DNA from 2 places in the Beduini sp. genome. Region 1 is predicted to be linked to the other one. Evidence: riboswitches for the same ligand, from Rfam matches in the RefSeq annotation. Region 1 holds a riboswitch; the other holds the start of a gene.
What was found. Region 1 has a riboswitch for thiamine pyrophosphate ahead of ACLRVU_RS09220 (energy-coupled thiamine transporter ThiT). Riboswitches for the same ligand answer to the same signal wherever they lie in the genome.
Positions count from the first base shown of each region.

Region 2: another riboswitch for thiamine pyrophosphate. It lies ahead of tenA (thiaminase II); the one in region 1 lies ahead of ACLRVU_RS09220 (energy-coupled thiamine transporter ThiT).

Region 1 covers NZ_JBKTEM010000005.1:28,695-32,913, reverse strand. The annotation lists gene ACLRVU_RS09225 (DUF402 domain-containing protein) at 1-297, opposite strand, end outside; gene ACLRVU_RS09220 (energy-coupled thiamine transporter ThiT) at 1,059-1,598, opposite strand; TPP riboswitch at 1,664-1,762, opposite strand; gene ACLRVU_RS09215 (acetate/propionate family kinase) at 1,896-3,089, shown strand; gene ACLRVU_RS09210 (hypothetical protein) at 3,113-3,637, opposite strand; gene ACLRVU_RS09205 (hypothetical protein) at 3,877-4,219, shown strand, end outside.
Region 2 covers NZ_JBKTEM010000003.1:210,996-215,214, reverse strand. The annotation lists gene ACLRVU_RS07340 (alpha/beta fold hydrolase) at 13-657, opposite strand; gene ACLRVU_RS07335 (TIGR04076 family protein) at 654-926, opposite strand; gene ACLRVU_RS07330 (hypothetical protein) at 1,116-1,280, opposite strand; gene ACLRVU_RS07325 (DNA alkylation repair protein) at 1,315-2,031, opposite strand; TPP riboswitch at 2,140-2,248, shown strand; gene tenA (thiaminase II) at 2,294-2,965, shown strand; gene thiM (hydroxyethylthiazole kinase) at 2,958-3,782, shown strand; partial or broken gene thiE (thiamine phosphate synthase) at 3,769-4,219, shown strand, end outside.

The DNA.
Region 1 (4,219 bases):
TATTGCCTCTCCATCCCAAAGACTGGGACTAGCTAAGTTACAATAGAAATATACTCCATTATTCCTTATCATACAAATTACATTATACCATTCATGGTTAGGAAAATAACAGATTGCCGGTTCCCTCGTACACCAGACTCTACCATCCGCTTCTGTCACCAATGTCTTAACATTGATTACAATCGTATGATCCTCATTTGCATCAAGAACTAAACCTTTAGACCAACTGCGATGAATCTTCCCATCATGTTTATAACTATGGATAAGGACTTCATCGCCTAACTTAGGTTTATTCATGACCTGCCTTCTTTCTATAACGTAAATATTATACACAATTTACAGATAAATAGATAGTCTCAATTTTATTTATCGAAGATGGTCTTTAAAAAACAAAAAAATGGTTCCGGATATACAGTTTCATCAAGGTGTTATTCCACCATTTGCCGATAGTCGGAACTTTCCTTTTCTTTTTATATTCTTTATTTTCTGCATATCTTCTTCCATTTTTTGTTTTAAATTCGTGTAATAACTCGAATACACGCTTATTTTAACAAAGGCAAAATGAAAAAACTGTCGAAACAACGTAACAATTCAAAGATTTTTGATAAATTTACTACGTTTTTAGTATTCCTTAGGTTATTTACTCTTATCCCGTTTTCTGCCTTTGCGCTTTTTTTAGTTTTCCTCCCCTTGATTCCCAACTAAAAAAAGACTTTATTACTTGGTTTGTCCCTCTCACCTCCACGTTACCATTCTAACAGAACTTTAAGTTTCGATAAATAGGTAAGTGTGTCTACACATTTCTTGCATATTTGAGTTTTTATTTAAATATCTTGTCGGATTATGTCTAAATAATTTTGTTGATACACAAAAAAAGCAGCTTTATAAAAAAGTTGCTTTTTCAACTAATTTAGGGAAACTCACTTTGAATTTCACATTTAAACTCCGTTTGATCCACTGTTTATTGCGTAAATCCCCTAAATTTCATTACTTATTTCCATTACTCAACCATTATAGCAAATCTCACTATGAATGATAGTCATGTGTGTGTATACACACTACAGCTTGACAACCTTCTTTAATTTTGGTAATAAAACCATCACAAGAACGAAACAAACTACTAAAGTTGCCAAATTATAAGGTAAATTGTAGATAAAGGAATACCAATATTTACTCATTCCTGCTGGCGTATTCTGATAAAAAAGGAAGACTCCGGAAAAATAATGAGATAAAAACTTCAAAATCATCGCAAAACCTATTCCAATAGGAACCTCCCAGCCGTTTTTTAAACGGATATTTTTAATCAGTGCCGCTAAGCCACATACTCCAAATGGAATTAAATAGTCTAATGCAACAGACCACCATCCCCAAAAAGTAGCGATCCCCACTGCAAATAAAATGATGGAAGACCCTACCCCTACAATGATGCCGCCTTTAACACCTAAAAGGTAAGACGCCAAAAAGATGGCGATCAATGAAAATGAAATATTGCCGCCAAACGGCATGCCGGGCATTGCCCGATTGACAAATTCCATTGCGACTTCTAAGGCGATGAACATTGCGATATAGCTCATCCATAATACTTTTTTGTTTTTCATACTTTCTCTCCTATCTTTATATAATGCCACCGCCAAATAAAAAAGCTTTCCAAAGCGGAAAGCCAATAGTTCCTATTTAGCTCTCTCTACGCTGGTATTATCCAGTATCAGATTCAAAGGGTTGAACATTGGTTCTCTCAGCAGATGCACCCCTGGCAGATATTATGATAGAACCATTCCCCCTAAATAGCAAGTATTTTTTATAGGAAGCTTGTTAAATAATTAACACATTTTAGTATGGTCTTTTCTTATAAATAGGCATATAATAGAATTGATTTTAAAAAAAGGGGTGTATTTATGGCAAAAATTATTTCTGTTAATGCAGGAAGTTCATCATTAAAATTCCGTTTGTTTGAAATGGATGACGAAACTCCGATCACTTCCGGAGTTATCGAAAGAATCGGATTTGACGATGCGATCTTTACAATCAAATACAACGGTGAAAAAGACGTAAAAACATTACCAATCAAAGATCATAAAGTAGCAGTGCATTTGTTGCTGGGAGCTTTGATTGATAAAAAAATTGTTAATTCTTTAGACGAAATCAAAGGTGTTGGTCACCGTGTGGTTCATGGTGGAGAATATTTCAGTTCTTCAGCTATCTTTGATCAAGATACAGCAGATAAGATCGATGCGATCAGAGCGTTGGCACCTTTACATAACCCAGCTCATTTAACCGGTTATTATGCATTTAAAGAAGCCATTCCTACTGCTGGAGCGGTTGCGGTATTTGATACAGCATTCCATCAGACAATGGAACCAAGTTCATATATCTATCCAATCCCATATAAATATTACACTGAAAATAAAGTAAGAAAATACGGGGCACATGGGACTAGCCACTTCTATGTATCACAAAAAGTTATTGAAAAATTAGGAAATCCTGAACATTCAAAGATCATTGTTTGTCACTTAGGTGCTGGTGGAAGTTTAAGTGCTGTTAAAGATGGAAAATCAATTAATACTTCAATGGGATTAACTCCGTTAGCAGGTATCATGATGGGAACTCGTTCTGGTGATGTTGATCCTTCTATTATTTCTTATATTTGCGAACAAACAAATATTTCTGTAGAAGAAATGATTGATATCTTAAATAAACAATCTGGTCTGTTAGGTGTTTCTGGTGTTTCAAGTGACTTCAGAGATGTTGAAAAGGCAATGAAGGAAGGGAACGAAAGAGCGAAATTAGCAAGACAGATTTTCGTAAGACGTGTTGCTGATTATATCGGACGCTACTTTGTTCAAATGGGTGGATGTGATGCGATCGCCTTTACAGCTGGAATCGGTGAAAACTCATTCAGCGGTCGTCATGATATCTTAGAAGCTATCAAAGAAGCTTTAGGAATTCAAATCAATGAAGACATCAACCATGAAGCAATCGGTGAAGAAGCCTTAATCAGTACACCTGAATCAAAGATCAAAGTCTTTGTTATCCCTACTGATGAAGAATTAGTCATTGCTAGAGATACTAAACGTTTATTAAACTTATAATAAAAAGAGCTTCGGCTCTTTTTTTATTTCAGTAAATTGTTTTCAACAAATTCTTTAATCACTTCTCGATCAGTAAAAACAGGACAAAACGGTTTTCTTAAATCTAATCGCTGCATATCGATAGAACGTATATCACTCAGCTGTATTCTGCTTTTTAATCTTTTCCCATAATATTCAATTTCTATATCCATCTCAAACTGAGGATGGCACGGTTTAGAATCTTTTTTTATAGATGTACTCGGAATGACTAATGCTTTATATCCCAGATCTTTTAGTACATAACACCAATGACCATCCATCAGTTCTTTGGGGAATCCACGCCCAATATTGAAATATGCCATTTGATGTTCCTTAGGTCGATCATGCAAACGATAATAAGTGCTTGCACTTTCACCGGAACCTTTAGGGACTAGATTGCAGTAGAAATATTCTAACTGATTGGTTAAATGCAGCAGGGAACAGCAATATTTTTCAACATCATACATACCTGTTTCTTTAATATGAGATAGGGATTTACTGATTTCAAATAAATCTTCATTCATACCCATAAAATTATCCTCCTAATTCACTATTCACATTTTTTCTCTTATTTACTACACTTTCAGTATTCACTCTTTTTTTGATTTCATTCATATCTTCCCAAAAGTAAATCATCAAGAATTCTTCAAAAAACGATTCAATCCTTAACATTCTTTCTATATTAGTGAATAATTCCTGCTATAAAATGACTTTAAAAATTTATTTTTATAAGAAACAGTGTTATAATGTTGTACAGGAGGGCAAAGTTATGACAAAAGTAGATTTAAGTGGTTATGCAAAAAAATTTGAGGATGATGTGACATCTTTCAATGACTATGAAGCGACAGATTATGTACGCTCATTAAAAAACGAGGGGTTGCTTGATGAAGCGATTGAAGTTGGCAGTACTTTCCGTTCAATGTGCCCAAACTTAAAAGGATATATCAACCAATATGGATATGCCTTATACAATAAACATATTAATATCCCGGTAAATAAAATTTCTGAAAATGAATTTCTATTCTTCAGTTTTGCCAATGATATTTTGGGAATGTGCAAACAGGAGAAGTACTCTCCATATGAAGTCACTGTCAATCGTATGATCAAGTACA
Region 2 (4,219 bases), on a different contig from region 1:
TGCCTCTAGGACTTAGTTTTCTTCTTTCAAAATCTCTTTTATTATTGTGGATAACTCTTCGGGATTTTCAATCATCATCATGTGACAAGCATCATGAACAAACTTCAGTTCTAACTTCATCAATGCTTCCTCTGGCAGGTTTAAATCACTTATTCTCTTAGGATAATCATGAACCCCTCGGTCTCCATAGATGGCATATACAGTCTGTGTAATATCCGATAGTTCTTTTGTATAATCAAAATCACCTTGAATACAGGCAAACAGTTCTTTACGATAAAACAGTCTCTCTTCGTTAAACATTTGCAGAACTTCTGCACCATAAAGTTCCATATGTTTAGGAGTCATTACATTTCTATAAAATTCCTCGGCTGGTTTTAAATTGGTATCTAAATAAATAATTTGTTTGCATTTCATCTTATACTTTGCCGCTAATTGCAAGGCAATGATTCCGCCCAAACTGTGACCAATGATTGCGTCATATTGATTGTTACCATAATTCGTATACACCCAACGGGTAAGATCCTCTACTTTCGCAGCTGTGAGTGTAATCTCATGAGGATACTCCACATAATCAATCTCGGTCTCTTTAAAATAAGGGTTCAGATCCTTCCAAATCTTTACAGTACAGTTTACCCCATATAAAAATAATAGTCTCATTCATTTTTTCCTCCTTCCAAGTCATCCTCTATTTCACCATGTACCCATACTCTGCCGCCATCTGGACATTTAGCATCAAACTGTTTAGATCGGGTATTGCCATAATCCAAATCTGCCCCATTTTGCAAAGCATATACGAAGGGATAAATCGTATTCCAAAATTCATGACATAAAGGCGGACATAAATCTTCGACTATATAGATATCTCCTTTCTTACAGAAGCCACCCCGACAGCAGCTTTTAGTAACCGTTAATTTAATTTTAGCCATCTTTTCTTCCTCTTATTAATACGATGTACTCAATGCGCTTTTATTTGTATCTTTGACATCGATCGTGGTGGCGATTCCTTTTCTGCGTTCTTTTTTCGCACAGCAACAAATTCAATATAGCCGGTATCGCTCGGGTAGTCTAGTGCTGCTTCAAACTCCTCTCTCAAAACAATCTTCGCAATCTTTCCTTTAATGAAACCAAAATATTTTCTGTAAGATGCCGCCGGAAATCGCTTTGGCTACTCTCTGCTGATCTTTGCATAAGACGGAAAAATCTTTTTCAAAACCTTCCGCAATGCATAATGCAATCGCCTCACGATCTTCTTCCTCTGCCTTTCTTACCAATATTTCCATGAAGTCCTCCTTGATTACGTTATTCCATTTATCTTTATTTCTTATTTTTCCCCATTTGGCTTTGAGAAGAGATCAATCGTTTTCTTCCTTCTACTTTCACAAGATTCTCTAATTCTTTTAAAGCATCTTTAGCGATCCACTTTTGTGTTAGATCTCCTTTAGCATTTAATTCATGAGCGAGCAGAATCGCTTTTTCATTATAGTCAAAATCACGCTTACCAATTTCTCTCAATGCCCAAGAGACCGCTTTTTTCACATGCTCTCTGTCATCTTGAGAGTAGCTTTTAATATAGTCTAAATAGCGATCCAAAGTATCCTCTTCGATTTGTTTTTCATGAATAGCACTGGAAGCGATCAAAGTAAATGCCGCCCGTTTCTGATAGGTTTCCTCTGCTTCTACCCATCGATCGATCAAGCTTTGATAATGAGGCAATTTAATAATCAAATTCTTGCATAAATGATCACACAGATCCCAAGACACGACATCCTTCATCAGCATTTCCACCTCTTCGAGAGAGGTTGTCTTTTGATCAAAGAGAAGCACAGCTAAAAGTTTTGCTTCATGATACCCTGTCTGCCACAATTCTTCAGCAGTATCATTCGATTTAGTAATCTTTTTAGCGAGCTTGCGAATATCTCCTGTCGATACCCCTAACCCATTTTCTTTAGGAATTCCCATTTTAACGACATTGGCTTTATATTTTTCATCTGCCATTGATTGAAGCTCTAAAATTATTTCCTGACCATTCATAAGCTTTCCTCCTCCTCTAATCCTAACATGATTATTTTTATAAGTCATTCTAATTATTTATTGACTAAAATAAATTCTTGTTGAATTAAATAAATATCCAGCTATAATAAAAGTGTGAACGGGAGCCTGTAGGCAGGCTGAGAGGAGATGACGTAACATCTCGACCGATAACCTGATTTGGATAATGCCAACGTAGGGAATCCTTATATGTACTTTTTAGGACGAGTCTACGTGGCTCGTCTTTTTTTGTTAAGGAGGAATTATGACATTTTTAGAGACATTAATCGAAGAAAACATGCCAATATGGCAGCAATATTTAGACCACCCTTTTATAAAAGGAATGGCAGAAGGAAGTTTAAGCCTTGATCTCTATCATCAATATCTGATTGAAGATACCCTATATCTCAAGGAGTTTGGCAGAGTGTATGCCTACGCCTTATATAAAGCGGATACTTTAGCACAAATGCGATACTTTTATGAAATGCTGTCCATTGTTCAAAAAAATGAAGCTTACAGCCGTATTCTGCATCTACAGGAATTAGGTGAAGATATGGACGAAGTGGAAAATCGAAATCCTGATCCTGTGAATCAAATGTATACCGCCTATATGTTAAACATTGCCAAAAGCGGACAGGTCATTGATGTCTTAGCTGCCTCTTTGCCTTGTATGGTCAGTTATCGTTTCATTGCCGATCACTATGTCCAAAGATCAAAAGATGTCTTGAAACATCATTTCTACGGACAATGGTTCAGCGATTACAGCAACGAAAACTACAGTTATTACACGAAACGCTGGTCTGACCTTTTCAATCAGTTAGCAGAGTCCATCAGTCATGAGCACCAAAATAAAATCAGAAAAATATTTAAAGAATGCTCACTCCATGAATTAAATTTCTGGAATATGGCATATCAGAAAGGAAAAGAAAATGAATAAAGAAATAAAAGAAAACGTAGAGCAGCAGCACCCTCTTATCCATTGCATCACAAACTATGTAACCGTTAATGATGTCGCAAATATGATCTTAGCCATTGATGGCTCACCGATCATGGCAGATGAAATCAAGGAAGTGACCGAAATCACTTCTATCACGAATGCCTTAGTCATTAACATTGGAACCTTAAACCAAACCAAGGTAGAATCGATGATTGCTGCCGGGAAAAAAGCAAACGAACTACATCACCCTGTCATTTTGGATCCGGTAGGAGCCGGGGCTTCAACCTATCGCAATGAAGTGACAGAACGCCTTTTAAAAGAAATCCAATTCACTGTGATCAAAGGAAATATCTCAGAAATTAAATGTATCGCTCAAAAAACGAACACGACTGCCGGGGTTGATGCCAATGATGCCGATTTGGTCAACGAAGCCAATATCGATGAAGTCCTGGCCTTCGCTAAAAAATTGAGTCAGCAGACCGGAGCAGTCATTGCGATTACCGGGCCGATCGACGTAGTCTGTGACACTGAACACTCCTATCTGATTAAGAATGGGCATCCGATCATGTCGAGGATTACCGGAACCGGATGTATGCTTGCCGGTGTGATTGCTGTTTATGTTGCCGCTAATCCCAAACAGCGACTAGAAGCAACCGCTTATGCCGTCACGATGATGGGCGTTGCTGGAGAAAGCGCGTATGATAAGATGTGTCAGCAAAAAGTCGGAACTTCAAGCTACCGTACTTATCTGATCGACGCTATGAGCATGATGAGCCATGAAACATTAAACGGAGGAATGAAAGTTGAAATTCAATAGAAACGATTTAGGACTGTATTTAGTCACCGATCAGCGCTGGTTAAACGGACGTCCTTTAGTCGAAGATATTCGTCAAGCGATTCTTGGTGGAGTGACAATGGTACAGCTCCGCGAAAAAAATTTAGATGAAGATGCTTTTATTAAAACAGCGAAAGAGGTAAAGGCCCTTTGTCAGGAATATCACATTCCTTTTATCATCAATGATAATATTCAGGTTGCTTTAGCTGTAGACGCTGACGGCGTTCATGTTGGTCAAAGTGATATGGAAGCTTCAAAAGTAAGAGCTTTAATCGGTCCCGATAAAATCTTAGGGGTATCCGCTCACGATATTCAAGAAGGATTGATTGCCAAAGCTAACGGAGCTGATTATTTAGGGATCGGTACCATGTTCGCAACGACATCAAAAGAGGATGCGACTCCGGTCAGTTTAGAAACAA